Regions from separate parts of the Gelidibacter sp. genome, predicted to be linked through region 2. Evidence: riboswitches for the same ligand, from Rfam matches in the RefSeq annotation. Region 2 holds a riboswitch; the other holds the start of a gene.

Region 1 (7,912 bases), on a different contig from region 2:
TGTCGGCATCTTCTGTGATGGAAGTATGAGTTAGTGCTTTGGCATGTTTCTTATAATCAGAATTTTTTATGGTAATCGCATAGTCTTCCTTTTCAAAGAAATTTTCCAAAAATTCTCGACTTATAAGATGGTTGCCAGAACCAGCTGCAGGATTCACTATAAAGTGTATGTTTTTCAAATAATTTTCCTTTAATTTTTAGATTCTGAATACTTCATGGACAGTCTTGTAAGTGGGAAAGTGAGGTCTGTAGCAAAAGTCTGAAAAGTCAGCGAAAGATATTAATTTAAAGACATAATTTATCAAAAATTTAAGAATGTAAAATATTACAATCGACCATTTGTAAATGTTTTATGATACCATTTCTACAGATGTTAAATGCTTGCGATTATGAATGAATATGGTCGATAATGTTCCATATTATAAAATGTGTATTTTTTATACAAACGCACTATAGCCGGTAATTGCTCGCCCCACAATTAAAGTGTTTATTTCTTTAGTGCCTTCGTAAGAATAAATGGCTTCCGCATCGGCCACAAAACGTGCTACATTATATTCCAACAAAATACCGTTGCCGCCCATAACTTCCCTTGCCTGACTCACGACGTCGCGAGTTCTCAAAGAACAGAATACTTTTGCCAAGGACGCATGTTCGTCGGTTAGCAAGCCTTGATCTTGTAATTCAGAAAGACGATAGACCATCGTTTTCATAGCGGTTAAATTGGACAACATTTCTACTAAATGGTTTTGAATCAATTGAAACGAGGCGATTGGTTTGCCAAATTGTTCACGTTTTTTGGTGTATTTCAGTGCGTTTTCATAAGCACCTCTGGCGCAACCAACCGCTTGCCAAGCAACGCCAGCTCTGGTCATGCGCAATACTTTGGCGGTATCTTTAAACGAATTGGCATTTTGAAGGCGGTCTTTTTCTTGAATTCTGCAATCTTTTAAAGTGATGATGGCATTCTGAACCGTACGCAACGCCATTTTATCTTCAATTTTTTCGGTTGAAAATCCTGGCGTATCTTTTCTTACCAAAAAACCTTTCACCTTGTTGGTTTCTTCGTCTCTTGCCCAAATAATGGTGACGTCCGCAAAGGTGGCATTTCCAATCCATTTTTTTTGGCCGTTCAAAATCCATTCGTCGCCTTCCAATTTGCAAGTGGTTTCCATTCCGCCGGCCACGCCACTTCCTATATTAGGTTCGGTTAAACCAAAGGCACCGATCAGTTCCATTTTTTGCATTTTTGGCAACCATTCTTCTTTTTGCTCTTCGCTTCCGCAGAGGTAAATCGAACCCATGGCCAAGCCGCTATGTACTCCGAAAAATGTCGAAATCGAAACATCCACGCGCGCCATTTCTTCGGCAATAATTCCTTCCATAATAAACGGAAGATCAGGACAGCCGTAGCCGCGATAAGCAATTCCACAAATATTCAATGCGGCCAACTTGGGAATGATTTCCATGGGGAATTTGGCTTTTTTCCAATAATCGTTCGCAATCGGTTCTATTTCTTCTTGCATAAACGTGCGGACTTTCATTTGAATGGCGCGCTGTTCTTGTGTGAGTTTCAAATCTAGATCATAAAAGTCGCCGTCAATGGGAGGGAGTTGGTGTTGGCCTTTTTTGCTTTTTTCTGTCAGCATTTTCATGAGTCCGTCGAGTTGTTTATCATCTAATTCGCCCACGGTTTTCATGATTTTAGGTAAATCAATCTTTTCTGAAATTTTGCTTAAATCGGCAAAATCAACTTCTTTCATCAAATTGATGACGGATTTTATTTTATTGAATAACTGCATAATGCGCTTGAGTTTTTAGATTAATTGTTGAAAAGTTAGTCATTTCCTATAAATTAATGAGAATCGAAGTGTGCATTAACAGATAGACTTTTTAACGCGGTAGAAATCGAAATCGAAATCGAAATCGAAATCGAAATTGAAAATGAAGTTGAACTCGAAATCTGAAACTTTGAATTTTGAACTTTTTCTCTCGCAAAGTCGCAGAGACGCAAAGTAACCGCGTAGAAGTTAAAACGAAGAAGTGTTTAGGTTTTAAACTTAAAGTAAAATGCGTATTAAGTTGCGGCCTTAGCGAAAAAACCTTGTGTCCTTAGCGTTTAAATAAATACAATTCCTAACCGCAAGGAGCGAAAAGTTGTACGCAAGGGACGCTAGGAATTAAATGATTAATGTCAAATATTGATGAGAATAGAAATAAGGATAATTATAAAAGAAGTTGATGAGTTTATTGGTTTATGAATTTAGATGTGAGTTAATGAAAACTAAACTCTTTAAATCTCCTAAACTTAAAGACATCGCTAGTATAAATGAAATAGTCTATGAGTTTATTTGTTTATGAGTATAAATGTGAGTTGATGAAAACTAAATTTTTTTAAACTCCAAACTCATAATCCACGGTAACTTCAAAAATAAAAAGGTCCATGAGCTTATCGGTTTTTTGGTTAAGATGATGACTCATTAAAACGAAATCCATCTCAACTTTTTTAAACTCCTAAACTCATAAACCTTTGAAAATCAATCTTAAAAACAAGCCTAAGATCCTATCTTCAGATTACTTAATTATTACCATAAACACCATTCGCTCCCATCCCAGCGGTAAATGATTTTAGGAATTTTCCGTTAAGGTCGTACACTAATACTTCAGAATTCTCCGTAAAACCTTTCACATCTGTAAAGAAAATTTTACCGTCCACAACATTAAAGCCATAGCCTAAATCCCAAGAATCTCCCGTTGCTTTGGTATCTACAAGTTCAGTATTGGCTAAAGAGGTGACGTCTGTTCTAAATTTGAAGATTTTTGAGCCAGAAAAGAAGTAGATGAAATTATCTGCTACTTCAAGTTTATTGGCATTTGTAAGTCCTTCTGCGAAAGGAATCTCACCAATAACTTCATTGTTGCTTGTAGTTATTTTAGTGATTCCTGTTTTGTGTAAGGCGTACAAAATGCCATCTTCTATTTGCATGGAATTTAATCCAACACCTACTGAAATGTTTTTAACAATGGTATTGGTTTTGTTATCTATTACGGTAATATTGTTACTAATATCATTCCAATTGGCATCAAACAACGTATTTCTTGCATAAATAAAATTATCATCCTGTATTATTTCCTGCACCTCTTTGTTAATCTCAATTGTGGTAATATGTTGAAAGCTTTTGGCATCAAAAATCTCTACGGATTTAGTACTGTTATTGGTCACATAAAGTTTTCCGTTTTCGATCACGGCATATCTTGGTTGGTTTATTTTTTCAGTAATTGTAGCAACGCTTTCAAAGGTATATCTATTGACGACTTCAATTTTATTACTATTGTTGACTATCAAAAATGCGTAATCAGCATCAAACGCTATAGATTGTAAAACGTCGCCAAGCGTAGTGCCATTGACACTTTGAAATACTTTTTGAGTCACTTTCGTCAAATCATTGTTAATAAAAGTTACAGATGCATTTGGTTTTCCAAAATTACCTTCGTTGCTAACAAGATAGCCGTTGTCAAAATCGCCTTTGAATACTGCTACAGAATCGTCAGAATCACTGCATGAACTGAATGCTAAAAGAACAATTAAGCAAAGCGTACTGAATTTAAAAAATTGTTTGATCATTTTTATTATAGTTTTAAAGTTAAATTAATATGATAATTTCTGCATGGCATCGGTTTGTAAGCCATGGTTTTATAGTCGTTATTGAATAGATTGTTGACGCCTGCACCTATAATCCAATGCTCTTTATTTCCAAAAGCATAGTTTGCTGAAAGATTGGTCAAAAAGAAATCATCAAGGATTTCGTTGGGATTGTTATCACTATGCGTAAAAACCGTTCCAGTGTAAATTGTATTGAGTCGCGCAGAAAACCTGTCGATTTTATATGAGAATCCCAAGGTGGCTTTATGATAGGGCACGTAGATTAATTGATAATCCGTTTCATTGTTTTTAGAAACCGTATAGCTGTAAAGCGCATTAATATGGAGATGATGTTTATTGAGATGAAAACCATAGTTGACATTACTTTCCAAACCATAAGATCGCACGCTATTCGTATTTACAGGGCGCCATAAATCGCCAGAATAGGGCAACCAACGAATCAAATCCTTGATATCATTATAATAAGCAGTCAAGCCGAATTTTAAATTATCGAAGGTAAATTCGTTCGAAAGTTCATATTGCATTGAAGATTCTGCTTTTAAATCAGGATTTTCGATGCCTGGCCAGTACAAATCATTAAACGTTGGTGTTCTGTAATTTTTAGAAATGGATGTTTTAAGCGCATATTCAGGGATGGGTTGCCAGCTGGTACCAAGCGAAAACAGAATCGGGCTTTTATAACCTTCGTTCAATTCTCCTCGTAAAGTCGCTTGATAAATGAAATTTTTGGTCAATTTATGTTTCATAAAGGCATTGGCACTTCCATTATTGCGTTTGATATTGTCGTAGTTGGATCCGTTGGCAGTGGTCAAATTATATTCGCCGCCAAAATTCAGCAATAATCTTTTGAATTGCATTTGATAATTGTAATTCGCAATATAAGTCCATCCCACGCCATTGGTGGAACCTTCGCGACTGTCGATTTCGGGATAAAATCGATACTTTTCGTTAATCAAAGCTAATTTTGCTGTGGATTGGTTCTTGCCAGATTTATGCTGGTATTCACCCAACAAGCGTAAATTATCATCGGTGTATTTATTACGTGTTTGTGACGATTCAACAATTGAAAAATGCCTATCGCTAAAAAACCAATTGGAATACACCTTAAAGGTGTTTTTGGTGTCTAGTTGATACATGCCATTTACGGAGGCATTCAGGTTATAAAATTGTCCGTTTTCGTTGTGATTGTTCGTCTTAAGATATTTATAATCATTATCGGAATCTAAATAACTCACACCGATTTGTAAATTGGTTTTTTCACCCGAAATACTGTGATTGGTGCTGATGTTCTTCGTATTAAAGCTTCCGTAAGATGTACGAATGTCATGCGAATTTTCTTGATCAACCGAGAGGTTATTATTCAAATACACGACGCCGCCGATGGCTCCTGTTCCAAATTGTGTACTTCCACCACCAGGACGCACTAAAATTTCAGAAAGGTTCTGTGTGTTGACTTGGCTAAAATCGGTTTGTCCTAAAAACGTAGAATTGATATTGATGCCATTCCAAACTACGGCGGTTTGTTGAGCGGTAGTACCTCTAAATGAAGGAGAAGTCACCATTCCGAAGCCGTTTTCTTTAAAGTAAATGGGAGTTTCGAATTGTAAAACTTCGGTAAGTTGTGGTCGGTAATTGGATAATACAGCTTTGTTGAGCAGGATGATCGGTTGGCCAACAGATTTGTCTTTTAATTTTTCAGATTTTAGAAAAATAGTATCCAAAACAGTTTGGTTCTCTTGTGAATGACCAAGAAAAGTAAATAACAATAGAATATAAGAAATATAATATCTCATAAATGCTGTTTATCCCGAACAGGTGTTTTTTAAATGGTTGTTGTTATTGGCAGGTCTCCTGGCTTGCGTCTTCTTGTGAACCTTCCCGCTAAAAAAGCAGTGGTAAGTAGTTTTTACAATAAGCATCCCGAAATACATCAAGACTAAGCGTACAGTTGCGGGAACAGCTTCTGATTTTAACAGAATTCCCTTTTAATCACACTATTATTTCTCAAATGATAGTGTTAAACCAATAGTTTGCAAAGGTAGATGAATATGTAGGAAGGAGAAAGAATTTGGAGGAAAGAATTAAGTATGGACTTCGATAAGCTCAGGGACCAGTTGAAATTGATAATTCGACAAGCTCAGTAAACGCATTGAAATTAAACTCCTAAACTTATATATCAGAAAAGGGTAAGCTTATTCGGTCAGGCTCCAACAAGAAACCATAAACCAGAAGCTTGAACTTTAAACTCTTAATCTCACTATCATTACGTTGCGACCTTTGCGAAAAAACTTTGCGCCCGTTGCCTTTAAATAGAAAGTAATTTTTAATTTCAAGAACGTGGTGCCCATTCAAACATGAAATTTGAAACAAGAAATTATAATCTTGAAACTTAATTTTGAGATTCCTGCCTTCGCAGGAATTCTGCCAATAAAATTTCCGCAGCAGCGAAAGGAGAGGTTTCCCCATTTTCAATGTGATCCAACTGAATTTTTAATTCTTTTTTGATGGAAGGATTATTGTAAAAATCAGATTTTAATCGGTCATCGATGGTTTGGAGTAACCAGAATTTGTTCTGCTCCTTGCGGGTATGTTCAAAAAAATGAGTTTCCTTCGCAACGGATAAATAGTTTTCTATCAATTCCCAAACTTCTGGAATGCCTTTATTTTGAAGTGCACTTGCGAGTAAAACCTTCGGTTGCCAACCCGACTCTTTTGGGGGATAGAGATGTAATGCGCGATTAAATTCCACTTTGGCAATTTTGGCGTTTTTAAGATTATCGCCATCTGCCTTATTGATCACGATGGCATCGGCCATTTCCATAATGCCACGTTTGATGCCTTGCAATTCGTCGCCAGCTCCAGCCAATTTTAACAATAAAAAGAAATCAACCATACTATGGACCGCAGTTTCACTTTGACCAACCCCAACGGTTTCAATCAAAATGGTATCAAATCCGGCTGCCTCGCACAAAATAATAGTTTCTCTAGTTTTTCGCGCCACACCACCAAGGGAGGTGCCGGAGGGCGACGGACGGATAAAGGCGTTTTCATCTTTGACCAAATCTTCCATTCGGGTTTTATCGCCTAAAATAGAGCCTCTGGTCAAGCTACTGCTAGGATCGACCGCTAATACAGCGATGTTCTTTCCTTGTGAAGTCAAAAAAGTACCGAACGTTTCAATAAACGTGCTTTTTCCAACGCCTGGAACCCCGGTAATTCCAATTCTGACCGATTTATTGGCATAGAGCAGACACTTCTGAATAATTTCATTGGCCTTATGTAAATGTAAAGGATTCGTGCTTTCCACCAAAGTAATGGCTCTACTGAGAGCGGTACGATTTTTCGCTAGGATACCTTTTACTAATTCGGTTGCTGAAGGTTGGCTGAGTCGTTTGTTTTTTATAGAAGCAATAGCACCTTTGTTGGTCGTTTCAGGTTCAGAAACACCTTCATTTTCTTGTAATGCTGAAGATTTGCGATGGTCAGTCAAACTTTGAGAATTTAATCTATTGTGGTTGCACCTTGCTGATTTCCATTGGGATTTCAATTTTAGTTTGATCCCAAGTCATGGTCATTTTTAAGCTATCCATAATGTTTGTGAAGCCAATGGTAAATTGCTCAATGGTGTGGTCGGTGTGTAAAACCGGCACATCAATCTCTACAAGGTCATACTTGGGTTCGCGCATGGGCTGCATATGCTCGTCAACACCCCAAGGGTATTGTTTGGTATTAAAACAAACGGTCCATACGCTATCCGTAGGAATGGTCCAAAGCGTATAAATTCCTTTAGGAACAGTAATGCCGCCCACAATCAAGTTTTTATTGGTCGTAAATGTCGTGGCCTCGTTGGCACCCGTACGCCAGACTAAGTTGTATGGTACTAGAGCTCCAAAAATCTCGCGCCCTTTTTTAGAAGGGCGTGAGTATTGAACTTCCAACGTGGTGTCATTTTGTTCGAATTTTACGATAGCCTTGGGGCTAGTTTTTGAAAATACATCTTCAATAAAGTAAGAGTATAAAAATAAACCTATTGCTACAAGAACTAGTATAACCAAAAGACGTTTTAAAAACGTGTTCATAAAATAAAATGGATAATTAATGTGAAACGATGTAAATATAATTCAAAAAGTAAGGTCTTTAAAGTACTTAACGTTGTTTTATAATAAGTTGGTATGATTTTTTGATAAAAAAGTTGAAAATTTCAGAATCCTATTTTTCACGGCAACTTTAAGATGTGCTCGGTCAATAACCA
Region 2 (7,912 bases):
TTGGCCAATCGAATGAAAGACCACGGTATTTTGATGAGTACTGATGGCCCAGATCATAATGTGTTGAAAATTAAACCACCCATTGTTTTTTCTAATGAAAACGCAGTAGAGTTAATTTTTTATCTAAGAAAAATATTTGCTGAAGATTTCATGCAACTTTAAAATAATTATTATGAGATTAAGATTACTAACTATTATCCCTGTATTGTTCGTCATGGGGTGTAAAACGGCGCCACTTTCAGAAGTGCCAGAACAAACCTTTCATTATAATCACGAAATATTCGAAGACCATAAACTCGCCCCTCGCGCGACGTATTTCGGATTTGAAAATGCCGATCTAAAAGAAAAGGAACAGTCAAAACGGTTCATGAGTTTGAATGGTCCCTGGAAATTTAATTGGGTTAAGGATCCAAAACAACGACTTACAACCTTTCATAACATCGATTATGATGATTCTGATTGGAAAACCATTCCTGTGCCTGCCAATTGGGAAGTGGAAGGGTATGACCATCCTATTTATCTGGACGAGCGTTATCCGTTTACCACAGAATGGCCCGATGCGCCAAACGATTATAATCCGGTCGGGACTTATAGAAAAGAAATTACTTTAGATAAAGACTTTTTGTCTGAAGACGTCATCTTGCATTTCGCGGGCGCAAAATCTGCCATGTATCTATACTTAAATGGCGAGTATATTGGTTATTCTCAAGGTAGTAAAACACCGGCCGAATTTAATATTACCAAGTATTTAAAGGCAGGGAAAAATATATTAGCCTTACAAATGTTCCGTTGGAGCGATGCCAGTTATCTGGAAAGTCAAGATTTTTTACGCATGAGCGGAATCGAACGCGAAGTGTATTTATATACGCAACCCAAAGTTTCCGTTTCAGATTATTACGCATATACCAATTTGGACGACAACTATCAAAACGGAATTTTCAGAAACACTGTTTCAGTGGTTAATCATTCGGATGCTGCGGTCAAAAGAAAAGTTTCTGTTGAGGTTTTTGACGGTCAAACTTCAAAATATAAGGATGCTGAAGTTTTAAATATTTTTCCGAAGGAGAGTGTTCAATTGGTTTCTGAACGTATCCTTGAAAATGTCAGACAATGGTCGGCAGAACAACCTAATCTCTATACTTTGAAAATAGTTTTAGAAGACGAAGCCAATCCTAAAAATAATCAATACATCACACGGAAATTAGGTTTCAAAAGTGTTGAAATCAAAAATGCTCAAGTTTTAATTAATGGAAAAGCCATTTATATCCGCGGCGTAAATCGTCATGAAACCGATCCTTTTTCAGGGCATGTCGTGTCAAAAGAATCGATGGAAAAGGACATTCAGCTCATGAAACAAAATAATATTAATGCCGTGCGTTCGTCACATTATCCCAACGATCCGTATTGGTTGGAGTTGTGCGATACCTATGGTTTGTATGTGGTGGATGAAGCTAATATTGAAAGCCATCCCTTGGCCATTGATGAAAAAACGCAATTGGGTAACACCATGAGTTGGTTGCCAGCTCACGAAATGCGTACGCAACGCATGTATTATCGCGACCGGAATCATCCGTCCATTTATTCCTGGTCCTTAGGAAACGAAGCGGGCAGAGGCGAGATTTTCAGAACCACTTATAAATGGTTAAAAGCACATGACGACAATCGCATTGTGCAATACGAACCGGCAGGAAAAGAAGATTATACCGATCTGTATTGCCCTATGTATCCGAAGCCGGAATATTTAATCAATCACGGCAAGTCCAATTCTGACAAACCTTCCATCATGATTGAATATGCCCATGCCATGGGGAATTCAGTGGGGAATTTGCAAGATTACTGGGATATTATTGAAACCTATCCTAATCTTCAAGGCGGTTATATTTGGGATTGGGTAGATCAGGCTTTGGAGTATAAAGATGAAAATGGGAATCCATATTTGGCGTATGGTCATGATTACCATCCCGATTTGCCAACCGACGGGAATTTCCTAAATAACGGTCTGATAGATCCGTATCGCAATCCGCATCCGCATTTAACCGAAGTGAAAAAAGTGTATGAACCAGTGCAATTTCACTATTTAGGGAATGGCGTTGTAGAAATTATAAACAAGAATTTCTTTGTGGATTTTTCAGATAAAACCATGTCCTGGAAAATTTTAAAGGACGGCAAAGAAGTCTTCCAAGGCCAGAATATTGCCCTCGACGTCAATCCGCAAGAGACCAAAAAGATGACCTTGGAAAACTTTCCGAAGGCTCTGTCTTCTGGAGCTGAATATATCCTTCAAGTGAGTTTGATTCAAAAAGAAGATAAAAATCTAGTTCCTAAAGGACATGAAGTAGGTTGGGACGAATTTGTACTTCAGAAAGGCCAATTTGGCAGCACAGCTTCTTCTGATGGAGAGCCTGTTCAGGTAGTTGAAGGCAAAGATTTTTATACCATAAAAAACGAAGTTTTTGACTTTAATATCGATGCAAAGTCTGGCGAAATACAATCATGGACGCATCAAGGGAAACTCATTACCAATGAAGCCATTCGTCCTAACTTTTGGCGTGCACCAACCGATAATGATTTAGGAAATAATATGTTTAAATGGGCGAAAGTCTGGCAAGATGCGACCTACAATTATACTTCAAAGCTCGTTGAAAATCCAAGACAAGTTAAAGACGGTATCACTTATAAAGTGGCGTATGGCTTGCCCAACAATGAGGCCAACGTCATAATTAAATACACCGTCAAAACCGATGGAAGCCTAAACGTTGCTTATAGCTTTAAACCCAATCAAAAAGACCTTCCAAATCTGCCACGTTTAGGAATGTACATGACCTTGCCAAAAGACTTTACAGACATTTCTTGGTACGGAAAAGGCGAAACAGAAAGTTATTGGGATCGAAAAACAGGTGTAAAAACGGGAGTGTATTCCGGAAAAGTCGTTGACCATTTCGAGCGGTATCTGCGTCCACAAGAAACTGGGAATAAAACCGACGTGCGTTGGGTAAAGGTGTCTTCCGACAATTTGAATTTAAAAGCATCCAGCAACATTCTGCTCAATACCAGTGTGTGGCCATTTGCGATGTCAGAAATTGATTTTAACAGTGATGATGCGAGTGAATCAGCTTCTGGATTGGTGCCTGTGACTTCAAAACATGGCGCAGACATTAAAATTGGAGAAATTGTAACTTGGAACATTGATTACCTGCAAATGGGCGTTGGCGGCGATACCTCATGGGGACGATTAGTGCATCCTGAATATACCATTCCGGCGAATAAGGTTTACGAATATTCATTTGAGATTAAACCTTATAATTAATTTTTAATAAACTCTAGCTGGGGAGAAAGTAAAGGGCTTTGGCCAAACCGTCCTTAGGATTGTGGTTTGGGCTAAAGCCCTTTGTTGTTATGCGTATTAATGCCCCGAGCTGAAGTTTGGGGTTATTTATTAGTGATCCTTGGCAATTAATAAGTTAGGAGTTTCAAGACGCGAATTTGAGATGAACAAGATGAATTTGCAGTGGAAGAGGAATTTTTAATATTGTGATAACATCCTTTTTTTAAGTTGGTCAAATTCATCTTCTGATAGTATTCCCTTTACTTTAAGATCATGGAGTTTTGTTAATTCGTCGGCAATAGATGATTTCGGGTTTTGACGACCATCAATTGTGCCTGCAAACTGTAGCGCTTGTTCTTGTATTTGTGATTGTCTATACTGATCTTGACATTTTGTTATCGTGTCTTTTAATAGTCTTGGTTTCTCAACCATCTTGTGGGTGGTTGAGCCCATTTCAGCGGCAGTTTGAATTTGAACATCGCCGTAACCAAAAACGCGTCCAATGAAGGGTTGATGGTATGAAACATTGTTTATTTTGTCTAATGGACTTTCTTTTGAATTTACCGAAAACACGCCGTATTCATCAATGATTCTTAAATTCGTTACAACCCAAATATTAGTTTGTCGGTCCATAAATTTGTAAGTGAACCATATGATCGTCAATGCAGTTCCAATATGACAAAATATGCCGTATGCTGTTTTAAAAGTTATCAAGGAGAGGGTTAAAAAGAGTAAAAACCAAATAAGCGGTTCAATTAATGTAAACCAATGTTTTCTTAAGGTCAAAACGACTTTTTCTTTTGTTTTAATTTCTGTTCTCATTTTGTTTTTAAATTGCCAATAATGTTTAAAGGTACTAGAAGTTGTGAGTTTTATTTGCGAACAATACAAATAGTCTCAGACCAATGGTTTATACAGTTTATTGGCAAATCGTTATTTTACCTTTGAAGAGTTAAATTCAGTTTTGCTCCTAATGCGTTGAAAATTCTCATTACCGTTTCAAAAGTTACATTTCCAGTACTATTTTCAAGTCTAGATATTTGTGCTTTTTTTACTCGAAGCTAGCGCTCGTTTGCAACGAGTGCCCATAAAGATTTATTTCTTTGGTAACAAGTTGTATATTAGTCATATGATTAGGAAGTATAAATTCCATAACAAGGCAGGTCTTTATTTTGTCTCGTTTGCAACCGTGTATTGGCTGGACATATTTACAAGACAAGTCTATTTTAATGTATTGGCAAACAGTATCAGTTATTGTAGGTCGCACAAAGGTATGGAACTTTACGCTTATTGTTTTATGCCGAGTCATGTCCATATGGTTTTTCGTTCTGCGAATGAAAAGCCTATGGAATTATTAAGGGATTTCAAGAAACATACATCTAAAAGGATTGTTGAGGCAATAGCAAGCAATTCGCAAGAGAGTAGAAAGGAATGGTTGCTATGGATGTTGGAACGCGCGGGAAAGAAATCTGCCAACGTATCTCAATTTCAACTTTGGCAACATCATAACCACCCCATCGAACTTTGGACTGACAAAGTCATCAAGCAAAAGATTAACTACATTCATAATAATCCGGTGGTGATTGGATTGGTAACAGACCCTTTACACTATAAATACTCAAGCGCACGGAATTTTCAGGACGATCATACGGTGCTTGAAATTGATGACCCTGGTTTTATGGGTTGATGTTCGTTGAGTTATTATGTCTGACTTATTTGATATTGCGCTTTTTGCAAGCTAGCCGATGCCTATTTGGTAACTTTTGGAAATATATGGCTTAAAATAATACATCACTGGTTGTAGATGAGCCGAGTTCTATTTTGTATCCTTTGCAAACGTATGTCTTATATAATACGCTAGCGCCCGTTTTCAACGGGTGCCCACAAAGAACTTCATGTTGCAAACAAGTTCTATGTCAGTTGCATGAGCAACAAAAGCAAATTTTATAATAAAGTAGGCTCCTGTTTTTGTGGTTTGTGGCCGTATGTCATATTGGATACGGCACTCGTTACAAACGAGCGCTAGCCGGAGATTGGATTGGTAACAGATCCTATACACTATAAATACTTTGTTGGCGCTAGCTTGAAAGGCGTCCTCACGAAAATTGTTAATCATATTCAACCCGATTCTAAAATTAATATCTAGCTTTGCACTTTATTTTAGAAAAGGTTGCCTACTTCGGTAGGCATTAAATGGGAATCTGGTGTAAATCCAGAACTGTCCCGCAGCTGTAAGCTTTTTGATGAAGCCCAATAATGGTCACTGTCTTTTAAGATGGGAAGGCCGGGTGGATAAAGCAAGTCAGAATACCTGCCATTTCTTGTAATTCTATAAGGCTTTCGGGGATTGAAGCTTGGATTGGTTTTATAAACGCTTCGGTACTTTCGAAGTCGTTTACCTTTCTTGTGATTCCTCGTCGGCGCAATGTCATTATGAGGACCTATTTAAGCCCTATTAAAATATTATTTCTTGGAATGCTCTTGTGTCCGACACTGCTTTGGTCTCAAAAGCGCGATACTTTGGTTCCTATTGAACTGCAAGAAATATTGTTAAATCACGACAAAAATCGCTTCGAATCTCATACCTCGCCAGCGCCAGTCCAATCACTTTCGGGAGCGCAACTTAAAAAACTCAATAGCTTGAGTGTGGCCGATGCGTTGCGGTATTTCAGCGGCATTCAACTCAAGGATTACGGCGGCATTGGCGGTATCAAAACGGTAAATGTCCGCAGTATGGGCTCCCAACATACGGGCGTATTTTTTGACGGTATTCAATTGGGGAATGCGCAAAACGGGCAGGTCGATCTCGGGAAGTTTTCGCTGGACAATATGGAGAAGGTCAGTCTTTATCAAGGCCAGCACAGTGAAATGCAACAATCGGCAAAATCCTATGCTTCGGCAAATACCATTTATCTGCAAACAAAAACGCCGAAATTTGAACCCGGCGAAACCTATCAATTAGCAGTAGGTGTCCGGTCCGGTTCCTTCGGACTTTTTAATCCGTCCATCAATCTCAATTACAAAATCAACAATGCTCTTTCAGCCCGCGTCAGTACCGAGCTGGTCAGCGCTCATGGTCGCTATAAATTTCAATATTCCAACGGGGTTTACGATACCACGGCGGTACGAAATAATGCTGATATCAGGTCGTATCGTGTGGAAGCGTCGGTACATGGCCAACACAAAAACCAAGACACTTGGAACGTGAAATATTACCATTACAATTCGGAAAGAGGTTTGCCAGGAGCTATTGTGGCGAACCGATTTGCGCGTCCGCAACGGTTGTGGGATCGGAATGATTTTCTGCAGGCCGATTATAAACATCAATTTAGTGAGAGATACAGCGTGAAAGTCCGCGGTAAATACGGCGTCGATTATTCGCGGTATCTGGATCCTGAGATTGTCACGACCAGCGGATTTCTGGAAAACACTTATGACCAGCAAGAGTATTATTTATCCTTGGTGCATACCTATAAAGCCAAGTCGTATTGGACCTTGAGTTTGGCGACCGATGTTCAGCAGAATGTCATGCAAGCCAATTTGTATCGGTTTGCCTATCCAAAGAGAAATACCTTATTAAATGTTCTGGCGTCCGATTTGACTTTTGATAGGTTCACGATCCAAACGAGTATTTTAAGTACAGGCATCTATGAATCTGTGAAATATTATGAAGCGGCAGATGATTTTCAGGAATTTTCGCCAACGCTTCTTTTTAATGTGCAGCCTTTTGCTTCGCCCGATTTAAGACTTCGTGGTTTTTATAAAAAGATGTTCAGAATGCCGTCGTTCAATGATTTGTATTACACTTTTGTGGGAAATACGTTTTTAAATCCTGAGTATTCCGAACAAGTCAATTTGGGTTTTTCTTGGCAGAATGAAATCTGGAATACGGTTTTTAATGTGACTAGTGATATTTACAAAATCTGGATTACCGATAAAATTGTGGCCATTCCGGGCACCAATCTTTTTAGATGGACGATGTATAATCTTGGGGAAGTTGAGACCAATGGCATCGAAACCAATATGACTACTTCGGGGAAAATCGGTCCTGAATTTAATTACACAACAATTCTTACCTATACGTTTCAAGAATCCTTAGATGTGACGCCCGGCGGCAACAGTTTTGGCCAACAAATTCCGTACGTTCCCAAGCATAGTGGTGGTTTGAGTTTGATGCTAGATTATAAAGCCATCTCCCTTAATTACAGTTTTATCTATACGGGCGAACGTTATAGCCAAAAGGCCAATATCGCTTCCAATTATCTGCAACCATGGTACACGCATGATATGTCGATCAATTATGCGCTTCCTTTTTCAGGGAAAAATCCTTTAAAGTTAGGCTTGGAAGTCAATAATTTATTCGACCAGCAATACGCCGTCATTAAGAATTTCCCAATGCCCGGAAGATCCTTTCGGCTGAACCTCAATTATGAATTCTAATTAAAAAAAGTATGAAAAAGCTCAGTTTATTACTAATGATTTTCTTCGGCATGTACGCGTGCCAGACCGATGACCCTGCTATTGAAGATGACGTTCAAAATCCTGGAGGCCAAACCCCAACCGCAGTTAAAGGTTTTTACCTCCTCA

What was found. A riboswitch is a leader RNA that binds a small molecule or an ion and turns the genes downstream of it on or off. The one in region 2 is predicted to bind cobalamin.
Region 1: linked by a shared signal. The riboswitch ahead of ACOH2D_RS03585 (TonB-dependent receptor) and the one ahead of ACOH2D_RS15995 (TonB-dependent receptor) in region 2 are both predicted to bind cobalamin.

Annotation. Positions count from the first base shown of each region.
Region 1 covers NZ_JBMDWE010000004.1:87,554-95,465, reverse strand. Annotated here, with positions in the region: gene ACOH2D_RS03600 (diacylglycerol/lipid kinase family protein) at 1-178, opposite strand, end outside; gene ACOH2D_RS03595 (acyl-CoA dehydrogenase family protein) at 437-1,798, opposite strand; gene ACOH2D_RS03590 (YncE family protein) at 2,575-3,621, opposite strand; gene ACOH2D_RS03585 (TonB-dependent receptor) at 3,627-5,453, opposite strand; cobalamin riboswitch at 5,485-5,702, opposite strand; gene meaB (methylmalonyl Co-A mutase-associated GTPase MeaB) at 6,050-7,150, opposite strand; gene ACOH2D_RS03575 (DUF2911 domain-containing protein) at 7,167-7,739, opposite strand.
Region 2 covers NZ_JBMDWE010000041.1:21,085-28,996, reverse strand. Annotated here, with positions in the region: gene ACOH2D_RS16015 (aminotransferase class III-fold pyridoxal phosphate-dependent enzyme) at 1-162, shown strand, start outside; gene lacZ (beta-galactosidase, LacZ type) at 173-3,307, shown strand; gene ACOH2D_RS16005 (PH domain-containing protein) at 3,524-4,147, opposite strand; gene ACOH2D_RS16000 (REP-associated tyrosine transposase) at 4,455-5,012, shown strand; cobalamin riboswitch at 5,476-5,658, shown strand; gene ACOH2D_RS15995 (TonB-dependent receptor) at 5,801-7,765, shown strand; gene ACOH2D_RS15990 (YncE family protein) at 7,777-7,912, shown strand, end outside.